Regions from separate parts of the Bradyrhizobium sp. MOS001 genome, predicted to be linked through region 2. Evidence: predicted binding sites of a transcription regulator. Region 2 holds the regulator's gene; each other region holds the start of a gene.
The links. Region 2 encodes PhoB, which activates phosphate uptake and scavenging genes when phosphate is short. Its sites were predicted from a motif close to TGTCATNNANCTGTCAT; they were not measured.

Region 1 (4,150 bases), on a different contig from region 2:
GCCAGGCCATGGTGGTCGCGCAGCTGCGGATCCTGATCGCCCGGACCCGACGGATCGCCGTTGAACACCGCACCGAACACGGTGATGTTCTCGGTCAGCGCCGCCTTGATGCGGATGCCGGGCACAGCGATCGGCGGTGCCGGGCCGCCGGCCGGAAGGTTGCTCGCCTTGATCGCGGGCCAGCCGAAAGTGCCGTTGATGAAGAGGTCGTCGGTCTGGCTGTCGAAGAACTCGACGTCGGCGGCCTGCTGGCCGGCCCTGATGTTCAGGCGGTCGCCAAAGAAGCTCTGCTCGAAATAGGCGTTGTAGAGCCGCTGGTCCGGCAGTGCCTCGATCTCGCTGATGGTGGCGAGGTTCATCACGTAGTTGCGGGAGAGCCCCTGGCCGTAGATCACGAACGCATTGGCGTAGAAGCGGCCGCCGGTCCAGCCGACGAGCTTGTCGAGATCGGCATCGACCGAGAGATCGAGGCGCCCGAAATGGATGGCGCCACGCTTCACCCCGCCGGAGACGTTGGCGATGTTGTCGGCGATATAGGTGGCGCCGAAATTCAGGCCCTTGTCGGCGAGCCCGTCATGCCATTCGTTGAACCACTTTGGCGCCAGCCATGCGGCCGCGCTTTCGTCCTTGGCGCCGGCGAGCGCGCCGGTGCTCGCCACCGTTGAGGCCAGCACTATCGCGGCCGCATTTCGCAGCGGAAATCTGTGGGACGTCCCGATCACGGCTGATACCGGCTGCGTACGCTACCTGAAGATACCCGTGCGCCGCATGAACAGATAGGCCGCGCCGACCGACGAGGCCATCAGGAGCGCCGCCCAGAGAAATCCGCTCTCGACGTCGGTGAGCGGCAGGCCCTTGGTGTTCATGCCGAAGATGCCGGTGATCAGGGTCGGCGGCAGCAGCAGCGAGGTCACGATGGAGAGCGTGTGGAGGTGGTGGTTGCTCTCCTCCTCGTTCTTGAAGCGCAGCTCCTCCTCGAGCAGGCGGCTGCGTTCGCGGAGCTCGACGATGTCGTGATCGAGCCCGTCCAGCCGCTGCGCCAGCTTGCCGGCGTGGATGCGCAAGGCCGGCGCGAGATGATCGGTGTTCTTCTGATCGAGGCGGTGGAACAGCACGCGCAGGCCGGTGAGCTGGCGATGCAACCTGACGCAGGTCCGGCGCAGCCGGCCGAGATTGCGGCGCATCTCCGGCTTGGCGTCGTCGGCCAAAATCCGTTCCTCGATGTCGTCGACCTCCTGGCCGAGCTTGTCCGCCATCCGGTCCAGCGTGTCGGCGACCTCGTCGACGATCTTTTCCAGGAGATGGGCGACGTTGTCGACGCGGTAGCCACCTTCGAGCACGCGGCGCGTCGCATCGGCCGAGCACAGCGCCTGATGCCGGCCGCTGACGAGAAGATGCTCGGTCATGGCGAAACGCAGGAACGCGGTCTCTTCCGTCGCGCTGTCGATGTCGCGCACGAGATCGGAGAAGACGCCGTAGACGCAGTGGTCGATGACGTGAAGCTGCTGGAAAGTGTCGTTGGACAGCAAAAGGTCACGCGCGAGCGGCGGCAGCCGTGACGCTGCGATCCAGGGCCGTGCGCGCGCATCGGTCAGGTTGAAATGCAGCCAGAGCCGGCCGTCATGGCTGAACTCGATCGGCTGGTCGATCGGCAGCGCCTCGGCACTGCCGTCGCCGTGCAGCCGGAACGCCCAGACCAGGCCGGGAATGGCAGGCACGGAATCCGATATCGCGCTGACAAGCTTCGCCGGCTCAGCCATGGCCAACCCCAACCGTCAACAAATGCCCCGCTTCCGGAAGATGGCTGACGGCATCTTCCGGACCTCTCACGGGTACTCAATTACGGCTTTGTTACAGTTTGATGATGGTGCCACCCTACTCCGCGGCCAGCCCCGTCGCGGCCACCGCCTCGGCCTCCTTGACGTAGTCGTGCACGACGCGGCCGAACGGCAGCGTGAGATCGGCGATGTAGTGGTGCGCGCCCAGGCAGCGGCGGACCGGAAAATCCGCGACCGGCGCGTTGACATGCGGCACCAGATGCAGCCGGCCGGGCCCCATCCAGGAGCCCTTCGGCACGATGTCGATGAGGTTGATCGCGACGAGCTGACAGACTTCGAGACGGCCGTCGACGCCCGGGATCATCTTCAGATTGATCTGCGTCTTCGACAGCGTCGCACGGGTGCGATCGCCGTTGCCGGCCATGCTCTCGTGCTTGTAGCCCATCGTGCCCATGGCGACGAGCTGGCCGGCATATTCCAGCGTGCCCGTCAGCGTGTCCTTGACGATCTCGAGCTTGGGATGGGCGTATTTCTTGGGAAAGCCCCAGATCTCGCGGCCCGCCGCGATCGGCGGATCATCGTCCAGATACATCTGCGAGACGAAATTGACTTCCTCGCCGTTGAGGCGTGCGGGAATGACGAGGCCGGATTCGGTGTAGCTGCCGAAGCCTGAGGAGTCCGGCATCTTGATCCATTCGTAATGCACGATTGGCTGGTCGATCGGCTCCAGCGGCTCAGGCAGGCCGGCGCGGATCAGCTCCGGATCGGTCTCGTAGGTGATGACGAGGAATTCGCGGTTGACGAAGCGATAGGGCCCGGCCGGATAGCTCGGCCCCGCCGCCGGCATGGACGGAAGTCTCAGCACGTCTTCCCTGCGCATCCTGATCTCCTGTGTGTGATGCCCGCCCGGCGGCGTCAGGCCTGGATCGCAAATTGCTAGCCACCGTCATTGACCGCGATGTGAAGGATTTCCGTCAGGCGCACGACCTCCCGCCATTCCCGCTGCGGTCGGCCTGCATGCAGACGATGCATCGGCGCTGAAATTGTCATCACGCCGTCACTGCCGGACGCAATCGTTTGGTCCACGCTAGGAGGCACCCATGGACGCCCGCACGTCGCAACCGGCTCATCAGACGCATCAGCCTCCCGCACGGGGCTGGCGCCCCGAACGCTGCGACCGCGTCGCGCTGGTGCTGCAAGGTGGCGGCGCGCTCGGCGCCTACCAGGCCGGCGTCTACCAGGCGCTGCACGAAGCCGGCATCGAGCCCGACTGGGTCTGCGGTGTTTCAATCGGTGCAATCAATTCCGCCATCATCGCCGGCAACAAGCCGGAGAAGCGGCTGGAGGCGCTGCGCATCTTCTGGGAGCGCATCACCAACCGCAAGATCTGGCATTACACGCCCGACGGCGACATCTTCCGCCAGTGGCGCAATCTCACCAGTGCGTGGATGACGTCGGCGATGGGCCAGCCCGGCTTCTTCACCCCGCACCAGGTCAATCCCTGGTTCAGCCCGGTCGGCGCGCGCACCGCCACCAGCTATTACGACACGATGCCGCTGAAGGAGAGCCTGCTGGAGCTCGTCGACTTCGACCTCATCAATGAGAAGAAGGTCCGTTTCGCGGTCGGCGCGGTCAACGTGCTCTCGGGCAACTTCATCTATTTCGACAACTCCCATGACGAGATCGAGCCGGAGCACATCATGGCCTCCGGCGCCCTGCCCCCGGCGCTGCCGATGGTGCGGATCGGAACCGATCATTTCTGGGACGGCGGCATCGTCTCCAACACGCCGCTCCAGCATCTGCTCGACCAGGAGGATGCGCTCAACTCGCTGGTGTTCCAGGTCGACCTGTTCAGCGCACGGGGCGTGCTGCCGCGCTCGATCCAGGACGTGATGGCCCGCCACAAGGACATCATGTATTCCTCGCGCACGCGCCACAACACCGACGTCTACCGCCGCACCCACAACCTCAAGGTTCTGCTCTACAAGGCCCTGGCGAAAGTCCCGGACGAGCAGCTCTCCGACGAGGATCGCCAGCTCAAGTCGAGCCTGCGCCGCATGCCGGAGATCGCGATCCTGCACCTGATCTACCAGCAGAAGGCCTATGAGGGCGACGCCAAGGACCATGAGTTCTCGGGCACCTCGATGCGCGAGCACTGGACGAGCGGCTACGAGGACACCAAGCGCACGCTGAAGCGCCGCGACTGGATCAAGATGCCGGACGAAGGCATGGGCCTCGTGGTGCACGACGTGCACCGGGAGACGGAGAGCGCGTAAAGCACCCCGCGCGGGCTGCTCCAAACAAAAACTGCGAAAACAACCCCATGCACAGTAGCCGGCGCGTGGCGGATCAATGACTTACGTTTTACCGAA
Region 2 (4,150 bases):
CGATGGCGAACCTGCCGGTCACCATCAACAATTTCGTGCAGAGCCCCTACGCCTACTGGAAGCAGCTCGCCTGGAGCGGCGCGCTGCTCATCACCCTGACCGTTCTTGCCCTGAATATTGGCGCGCGCATTCTGAGCGCCGAGAGGACCGCAAAATGAGTGATCTTTCCGTATCGATGAGCGCGGCCGGTGGTTTGCCCCAGGCGCCGGTGCTGCCCGAAGCTCCGGCCAAGGTGACGGTGCGCAACCTCAATTTCTATTACGGCGAGCACCACGCGCTGAAGAACATCAATCTGGCGCTCGGCACCAACCGCGTCACGGCGTTCATCGGCCCGTCTGGCTGCGGCAAGTCGACCCTGCTGCGCATCTTCAATCGGATGTACGACCTCTATCCGGGCCAGCGCGTCACCGGTCAGCTCATGCTCGACCAGACCAACGTCCTCGACCCCAAGCTGGACCTCAATTTGCTGCGCGCCCGCGTCGGCATGGTGTTCCAGAAGCCGACGCCGTTCCCGATGACGATCTACGAAAACATCGCCTTCGGCATCCGTCTCTATGAGAAGATCTCGAAGTCCGAGATGGACGACCGCGTCGAGAAGGCGCTGCGCGGCGGCGCGCTGTGGAACGAGGTCAAGGACAAGCTCAACGCCTCCGGCCTGTCGCTCTCCGGCGGCCAGCAGCAGCGCCTCTGCATCGCCCGCACGGTCGCGGTGCGGCCCGAGGTGATCTTGTTCGACGAGCCCTGCTCGGCGCTCGACCCGATCTCGACCGCCAAGGTCGAGGAGCTGATCCAGGAGCTGTCCGAGAACTACACGATCGCGATCGTCACCCACAACATGCAGCAGGCGGCGCGCGTCTCCGACAAGACCGCCTTCATGTATCTCGGCGAGCTGATCGAGTTCGACGACACCAGCAAGATCTTCACGTCGCCGACCGACCGGCGCACGCAGGATTACATCACCGGCCGGTTCGGCTGAGGAGACGGAACATGGGTTCTGAACATACCGCAAAGGCCTTCGACACCGACCTCCAGGAACTCACGCGCCTGGTCGCCGAGATGGGCGGCATCGCCGAGCGCATGATCGTCGATTCCGTCGACGCGCTGATCCGCCGCGACGTCGCGCTCGGCCAGCGCGTCGTGACCATCGACGCCGAGCTCGACGCGCTCCAGAAGAAGATCGAGGAGCGCGCCGTTCTCACCATCGCGCGCCGCCAGCCGATGGCGGTGGATCTGCGCGAGATCGTCGGCGCCATGCGCGTCGCGACCGATCTCGAGCGGATCGGCGACCTCGCCAAGAACATGGGCAAGCGCGTCGCGGCGCTGGAGACGGATTTCCATCCGCTCAAGCTGTTCCGCGGTCTGGAGCACATGACCGACCTCGTGCAGCAACAGGTCAAGTCGGTGCTGGACGCCTATGCCGCGCACGATCTGCCGGCGGCAATGGCGGTGTGGAAGGGCGACGAGGAAGTCGACGCCATCTGCACCTCGCTGTTCCGCGAGCTCCTCACCTACATGATGGAGGATCCGCGCAACATCTCGTTCTGCATCCATCTGATGTTCTGCGCCAAGAACATCGAGCGCATCGGTGACCACGCCACCAACATCGCCGAGACCGTGTTCTACATGATCGAGGGCCAGGCGATCACCGACAAGCGGCCGAAGGGCGACATGACGACCTTCGCCACGACGGTCCCGAACACTTAAGGAGCGACGAACACCATGGGCGCACGCATTATGGTGGTTGAGGACGAGGAAGCTCTCACCGAGCTTCTCCGCTACAACCTCGAAGGCGACGGCTATGACGTCGAGACGGTGATGCGCGGCGACGATGCCGACACCCGCCTCAAGGAGCACATCCCCGATTTGATCGTGCTCGACTGGATGCTGCCGGGCCTCTCCGGCATCGAGCTGTGCCGGCGGCTGCGCACCCGGCCCGAGACCAAGCAGCTCCCGATCATCATGCTCACCGCGCGCGGCGAGGAGAGCGAGCGGGTGCGGGGCCTTGCGACCGGCGCCGACGACTACATCGTCAAGCCGTTCTCGGTCCCGGAGCTGCTGGCACGCGTGAAGGGCCTGCTCAGGCGCGCCAGCCCCGAGCGGCTCGCCACCGTGCTCGCCTATGGCGACATCGAGCTCGACCGCGACAAGCGTCGCGTGGCGCGCTCGGGCCGGCCGATCGATCTCGGCCCGACCGAATATCGCCTGCTGGAGTTCTTCCTGGAGCATCCCGGCCGCGTGTTCTCGCGCGAGCAGCTGCTCGACAGCGTCTGGGGCCGTGACATCTACATCGACGAGCGCACCGTCGACGTCCATATCGGGCGCCTGCGCAAGCTGCTCAATCTCGGCCGCGAGCAGGACCCGATCCGCACCGTCCGCGGCGCGGGCTACGCACTGGACGATCGCTTTGCGAAGGCGGAGCAAGCGTAAGGGGTTGCTGTGGCAGACGTGATTTAGCGGGCTGCCACCGCATCCTCGATGTCGTCCCTGCGAACGCAGGGACCCATAACCACAGGGAGTGGTTTGGCGAAGACTCGGAGTGATCATCCCGCGCAATAACTACGCGCCGGGATTATGGGTCCCTGCGTTCGCAGGGACGACACCGAGTGAGTTGAGCCGTCATCGCGTGACGGCGCCGTCTTCGTAGTCAGCTAATCCGATACCTCAGCGCGGACCCGGCTTCGCCGGCGCGCGCCGGCGATCGGCCGCGGGCTGATACGCCACGCGCGAGTGCTGGGCGCAGTAGGGCAGGCCGGAGAGCGCCTTGCCGCCGCAGAAGAAGAAATCCGGGCTCGAGGGATCGCCGACCGGCCAGTGGCAGGTGGCCTCGTTCAGCTCCAGCAGCGACAGCCGCTGGCTCATCGGCACGACGTTGTCGTAGGTGACCGGTTCGGCCTCGACCTCGACTTCGAAGGCTTGCGCCAGCGCGGTGTTGCCGCGCGCGATCGGGCGGGTCACCCGCATCATGTGCTGGGCGGGGCGTGCCTTGCGCGGCCGCGGCGCTGCCGATGAAGGGCTCTTGGCGCGGCCCGACAGGCCGAGCCGGTGCACTTTGCCGATTACGGCATTGCGGGTCACATTGCCGAGTTCAGCGGCGATCTGGCTGGCCGAAAGCCCGGCCTCCCAGAGCTTTTTCAGCTGCTCGACGCGATCATCCGACCAGGTCAAAACGGTCATTGCACCCTTTCCTTCGCCGGCGCCTGCCATCCTGGCGGCCGCACGGCGAATGCCTAAGCTTCGAAAAACCCGTGCCGCCAGAATCCCTTAAGGCTCGCCGGGCGCACCAGATGCGCCCGAACGCTTACGCCGGTACATGAGGACTTAGAGGATCAGAACTGCTGCACGAGATGTCGTATCTGACAAGCCAAACGCTACAATATGGCGTGACTCACGCGCAAGAGTCCGCCGACTCGCTTCCACATGTTCCGTGGCGGAAATACGCAAAATCGCCACCGCAAGACTACGGATTCTGCGTTTCGCGAGGCTTTCCGGGCGGCATTGACACCGGTTTCACCAGGCATAAGATAGTCTCGCGTGCCGCCCTTAAAAGGCGGCACGTTTCGTTTTCCGGGCCGGTCAATGGTGCGTTGCGCAATGCACGCTCACGCCGTCCGCAACATTCAAGTGATCGTCATGACTAACAGCGCAGCGCCGCATTTGCTCCCCGTTTTCGCCAGGTCCGACCTCGGTTTCGAGCGCGGTGAAGGCTGCTGGCTGATTGCGACCAATGGCGATCGCTATCTCGATTTCACCTCGGGCGTGGCGGTGAATGCGCTCGGCCATGCTCACCCTGCGTTGGTCAAAGCGTTGCAAGAGCAGGCCACCAAACTCTGGCACATGTCGAACCTGTTCCAGAGCCCGGACGGCGAGAAGCTCGCCGCGCGTCTGTGCAACGAAAGCTTCGCGGACTTCGTGTTCTTCTGCAATTCCGGCGCCGAAGCGCTGGAAGGTGTGATCAAGCTCGTCCGCCATCATCACTTCTCCAAGGGTCATCCGGAACGTTACCGCATCATCACCTTCGAAGGCGCCTTCCACGGCCGCACGCTGGCAACGCTCGCCGCGACCGGTTCGGCAAAATATCTCGAAGGGTTTGGCCCGCCGATGGACGGCTTCGACCAGGTCCCGCATGGCGATATCGACGCCGTCAAGAAGG
Region 3 (4,150 bases), on a different contig from region 2:
GCGACCAGGCTTTCACGCCGCTGTCCGAGAGCAAGTGCGCGCTCTTGAAGAAGTAAGATAACCGCCCGCAGGCCATCCGGCCTGCGGGCGATTTTCAGGGAACGCCGAAGGGACCGGGTGCGGGATCGATGCAGGCTCTTTACGCTCAGCTACTGGTGGGATTGATCAACGGCTCGTTCTACGCGCTGCTCAGTCTCGGGCTTGCCGTGATCTTCGGCATGCTCAACATCATCAATTTCGCCCACGGTGCGCTCTACATGATGGGCGCGTTCGTTGCCTATTTCCTGCTGAGCCTCGGCGGCATCAACTACTGGTGGGCGCTGCTGATCGCGCCTGTTATCGTCGGCATCTTCGGCATGATCCTGGAACGGACCATGCTGCAATGGCTGACGGGGCTCGACCACCTCTACGGCCTGCTCCTGACCTTCGGCATCGCGCTGATCGTGCAGGGCGTGTTCCAGAACTATTTCGGCTCCTCCGGTCTGCCTTACGCCATTCCGGACCAGCTCAAGGGCGGCATGAATCTCGGCTTCATGTTCCTGCCGATCTATCGCGGCTGGGTCGTCATCTTCTCGCTGGTGGTGTGTATCGCCACCTGGTTCCTGATCGAGAAGACGCGGCTCGGTGCTAACCTGCGCGCCGCCACTGAAAATCCGACGCTGGTGCGCGCTTTCGGCATCAACGTGCCACGCATGATTACGCTGACCTACGGTCTCGGCGTCGGCCTTGCCGCGCTCGCCGGTGTGCTCTCGGCGCCGATCAACCAGGTGCGGCCGTTGATGGGCGCCGACCTCATCATCGTCGTGTTCGCGGTGGTCGTGATCGGCGGCATGGGATCGATCATGGGCTCCATCATCACCGGCTTTGCGCTCGGTGTGATCGAGGGCCTGACCAAGTATTTCTACCCCGAGGCCTCCAACACCGTCGTGTTCGTGCTGATGGTGCTGGTGCTCTTGGTGAAGCCAACGGGACTGACGGGAAGGGCGGCCTGATATGACAGCCTTGACGGACGACACGCTGCCGGTAACCCCGCGCGCGATGCGTGACGAGATGGTCGTGTTCGTGGTGATGGCGCTGCTGCTGGCGTCGGTGCCCTTCACGGGCGTCTATCCGTTCTTCGTGATGCAGGCGCTGTGCTTTGCGCTGCTTGCCTGCGCCTTCAACCTGCTGATCGGCTATGGCGGCCTGTTGTCGTTCGGCCACGCAATGTTCATGGGCACCGCCGGCTATTGCAGCGCGCACGCGCTGAAAGTGTGGGCGTTGCCGCCGGAGCTCGGCATCCTCGTTGGAATCGCCGCGGCGTTCGGGCTGTCGCTCATCACCGGCTATATCTCGATCCGCCGCCAGGGCATCTATTTCTCGATGATCACGCTGGCGCTGTCGCAGCTCCTGTACTTCATCTACCTCCAGGCGCCGTTCACCCATGGTGAGGACGGCATTCAGGGCATTCCGCAGGGGCGGATGTTCGGCTTGCTCGATCTCTCCAAGCCGACGGTGCTTTATTACGTCGTGCTGGCCGGCTTCCTCGCCGGCTTCCTGCTGATCTACCGCATCATCAACTCGCCGTTCGGTGAAGTGCTGAAGTCGATCCGCGAGAACGAGCCGCGCGCGATCTCGCTCGGCTACCGGACCGACCAATATAAATTCCTGGCTTTCGTCCTGTCCGGCACGCTGGCCGGCTTTGCCGGATCGCTGAAGGTGTTCGTGGCGCAGAATGCCTCGCTCACCGACGTGCACTGGACGATGTCGGGCGAGGTCGTGCTGATGACGCTGGTTGGCGGTCTCGGCACCATCTTCGGCCCCGTGGTTGGTGCCTTCGCGATCATCGCCATGCAGCAATATCTGGCGGGTTTTGGCCAATGGGTGACGGTGATCCAGGGCTCGATCTTCGTGGTCTGCGTGCTCACCTTCCGCCGCGGCGTCATCGGCGAAATCGCTCATTACTTCCGGCGCTCGCTCTAAGCCATTGATATCGCGCCAATTTCATTGGCGCGATAATCCGGTGGATGATCCTGCTTCGCGGGCGTGAGATGACACGCGCGCGGGGTGGAAATGGTCTATGACAGTTTCATGACGGTCCGTTCGGGCCGGGCCATTTCCAACCGGTAGCCTATCCCCATGATGCGATGGTTTCGCGCTTTCCTGCCCAAGGAAGAACGGTTCTTCGACCTGTTCGACCGCCATGCACAGACGGTGATCCAGGGCTCGATCGCGCTCCAGGGCATGCTCAACGGGGGCGAGGAGACGCCGGTCTACTGTCAGCGCGTCAACCAGTTCGAGAACGACGCCGACAACATCACCCGTGAGGTGCTGACGGCGGTGCGCCGTACCTTCATCACCCCCTTTGACCGTGGCGACATCAAAAATCTCATCACCTCGATGGACGATGCCATCGACCAGATGCAGCAGACGGCCAAGGCCGTGATGCTGTTCGAGGTCCGCACCTTCGAGCCGCCGATGCGGGAGATTGGCGGGCTTCTGATCGAATGCGCCAATCTCGTGGGGCGGGCGTTGCCGCTGATGCAGTCGATCGGCCCGAACGTCGCGATGCTGACCGCGATCACGGAAGAGCTAGGCAAGCTGGAGGGCCGGGTCGACGATCTCCATGACATCGGGCTGAAGGAGCTGTTTCTCAAGCATCGTGATGGCAGCACGATGGATTTCATCGTCGGCGTCGAGATCTACGACCATCTCGAGAAGGTGGCCGACCGTTTCGACGACGTCGCGAACGAGATCAACAGCATCGTCATCGAGCAAGTTTAGGGCAGGGGTCGCGCCGTGGATGCTGCGCTCGGACTTCCTGTCCTCGTCGGCTTGATCGCCGTCGCGCTGCTGTTCGACTTCCTGAACGGCCTGCACGACGCCGCCAATTCGATCGCGACCATCGTGTCCACCCGCGTGCTGCGGCCGCAATTCGCGGTGCTCTGGGCGGCGTTCTTCAATTTCATCGCCTTCATGGTGTTCGGGCTGCATGTTGCGCAGACCATCGGCACCGGCATCATCGATCCCGCGGTCGTCGATGCCCAGGTGATCTTCGCGGCGCTCGTCGGTGCGATCGTCTGGAACCTGGTGACCTGGGGGCTGGGCATCCCGTCCTCGTCGTCGCATGCGCTGATCGGCGGTCTCGTCGGCGGCGGCATGGCCAAGGCAGGGATCTCGGCGGCGGTGTGGAGCGGACTGTCCAAGGCGGTGCTGGCGATCGTGCTGTCGCCGCTGGTCGGCTTCCTGCTTGCGATGATGCTGGTCGCGATCGTGTCCTGGCTCTCGGTGCGCTCGACGCCGTTCGCGGTCGATCGCGCCTTCCGCATCCTGCAATTCGCCTCCGCCTCGCTTTATTCGCTCGGCCATGGCGGCAATGACGCCCAGAAGACCATGGGCATCATCGCCGTGCTGCTCTATTCGCAAGGGCATCTCGGCGGTGAATTCTCGGTGCCGTTCTGGGTGGTGCTGTCCTGCCAGGCCGCGATGGCGCTGGGCACGCTGATGGGCGGCTGGCGCATCGTCCGCACCATGGGCCTGCGCATCACCAAGCTGACGCCGATGCAGGGCTTTTGCGCCGAGACCGGCGGCGCCGCGACGCTGTTCATGGCGACCTTCCTCGGCGTTCCCGTCTCGACCACCCACACCATTACCGGCGCGATCGTCGGCGTCGGCGCGGCCCGCCGCGTCTCGGCGGTGCGCTGGAACGTCGCGAGCTCGATCGTCTATGCCTGGGTGATCACGATCCCGGCCTCGGCCATTGTCGCGGCGCTGACCTGGTGGGCGGTCCAGATTTTCGTCAGGTGACGAATTTCAGCCCGGCGATGCCGGCGACGATCAGCCCAATGCTGGCGAGGCGGAACGCGGTGGCCGGCTCGCCGAACAGGATGATGCCAAGCGCGGCGGTACCGACGGCGCCGATGCCGGTCCAGACCGCATAGGCGGTTCCGACGGGCAGCGATTTGAGCGCGATTCCGAGCAGGATGACGCTGCCGGCCATCGCCACGAGCGTGATGACGGACGGAACAAGCTTGGTAAAGCCCTCGGTGTATTTCAGGCCGATCGCCCAGGTAATCTCGAGAAGACCGGCGACGAACAGGATGCTCCAGGCCATGACGACCCTCCATTCAAGGCAGGGTCGTCCCCGCGGCGGATATGCTGATGAGGGGGG

Region 1: the regulator PhoB is predicted to act here: its motif matches at 2,823-2,839, upstream of CT676_RS08095 (acetoacetate decarboxylase).
Region 3: the regulator PhoB is predicted to act here: its motif matches at 2,060-2,076, upstream of CT676_RS20840 (DUF47 domain-containing protein).

Annotation. Positions count from the first base shown of each region.
Region 1 is NZ_SPVJ01000004.1:76,364-80,513, forward strand. Features, by position in the region: gene CT676_RS08085 (carbohydrate porin) at 1-722, opposite strand, end outside; gene CT676_RS08090 (transporter) at 744-1,760, opposite strand; gene CT676_RS08095 (acetoacetate decarboxylase) at 1,876-2,658, opposite strand; gene CT676_RS08100 (patatin-like phospholipase family protein) at 2,879-4,054, shown strand.
Region 2 is NZ_SPVJ01000015.1:57,762-61,911, reverse strand. Features, by position in the region: gene pstA (phosphate ABC transporter permease PstA) at 1-158, shown strand, start outside; gene pstB (phosphate ABC transporter ATP-binding protein PstB) at 155-976, shown strand; gene phoU (phosphate signaling complex protein PhoU) at 988-1,704, shown strand; gene phoB (phosphate regulon transcriptional regulator PhoB) at 1,720-2,427, shown strand; gene CT676_RS20170 (GcrA family cell cycle regulator) at 2,662-3,174, opposite strand; gene CT676_RS20165 (aspartate aminotransferase family protein) at 3,631-4,150, shown strand, end outside.
Region 3 is NZ_SPVJ01000016.1:29,738-33,887, forward strand. Features, by position in the region: gene CT676_RS20825 (ABC transporter substrate-binding protein) at 1-56, shown strand, start outside; gene CT676_RS20830 (branched-chain amino acid ABC transporter permease) at 129-992, shown strand; gene CT676_RS20835 (branched-chain amino acid ABC transporter permease) at 994-1,962, shown strand; gene CT676_RS20840 (DUF47 domain-containing protein) at 2,119-2,763, shown strand; gene CT676_RS20845 (inorganic phosphate transporter) at 2,779-3,786, shown strand; gene sugE (quaternary ammonium compound efflux SMR transporter SugE) at 3,779-4,093, opposite strand.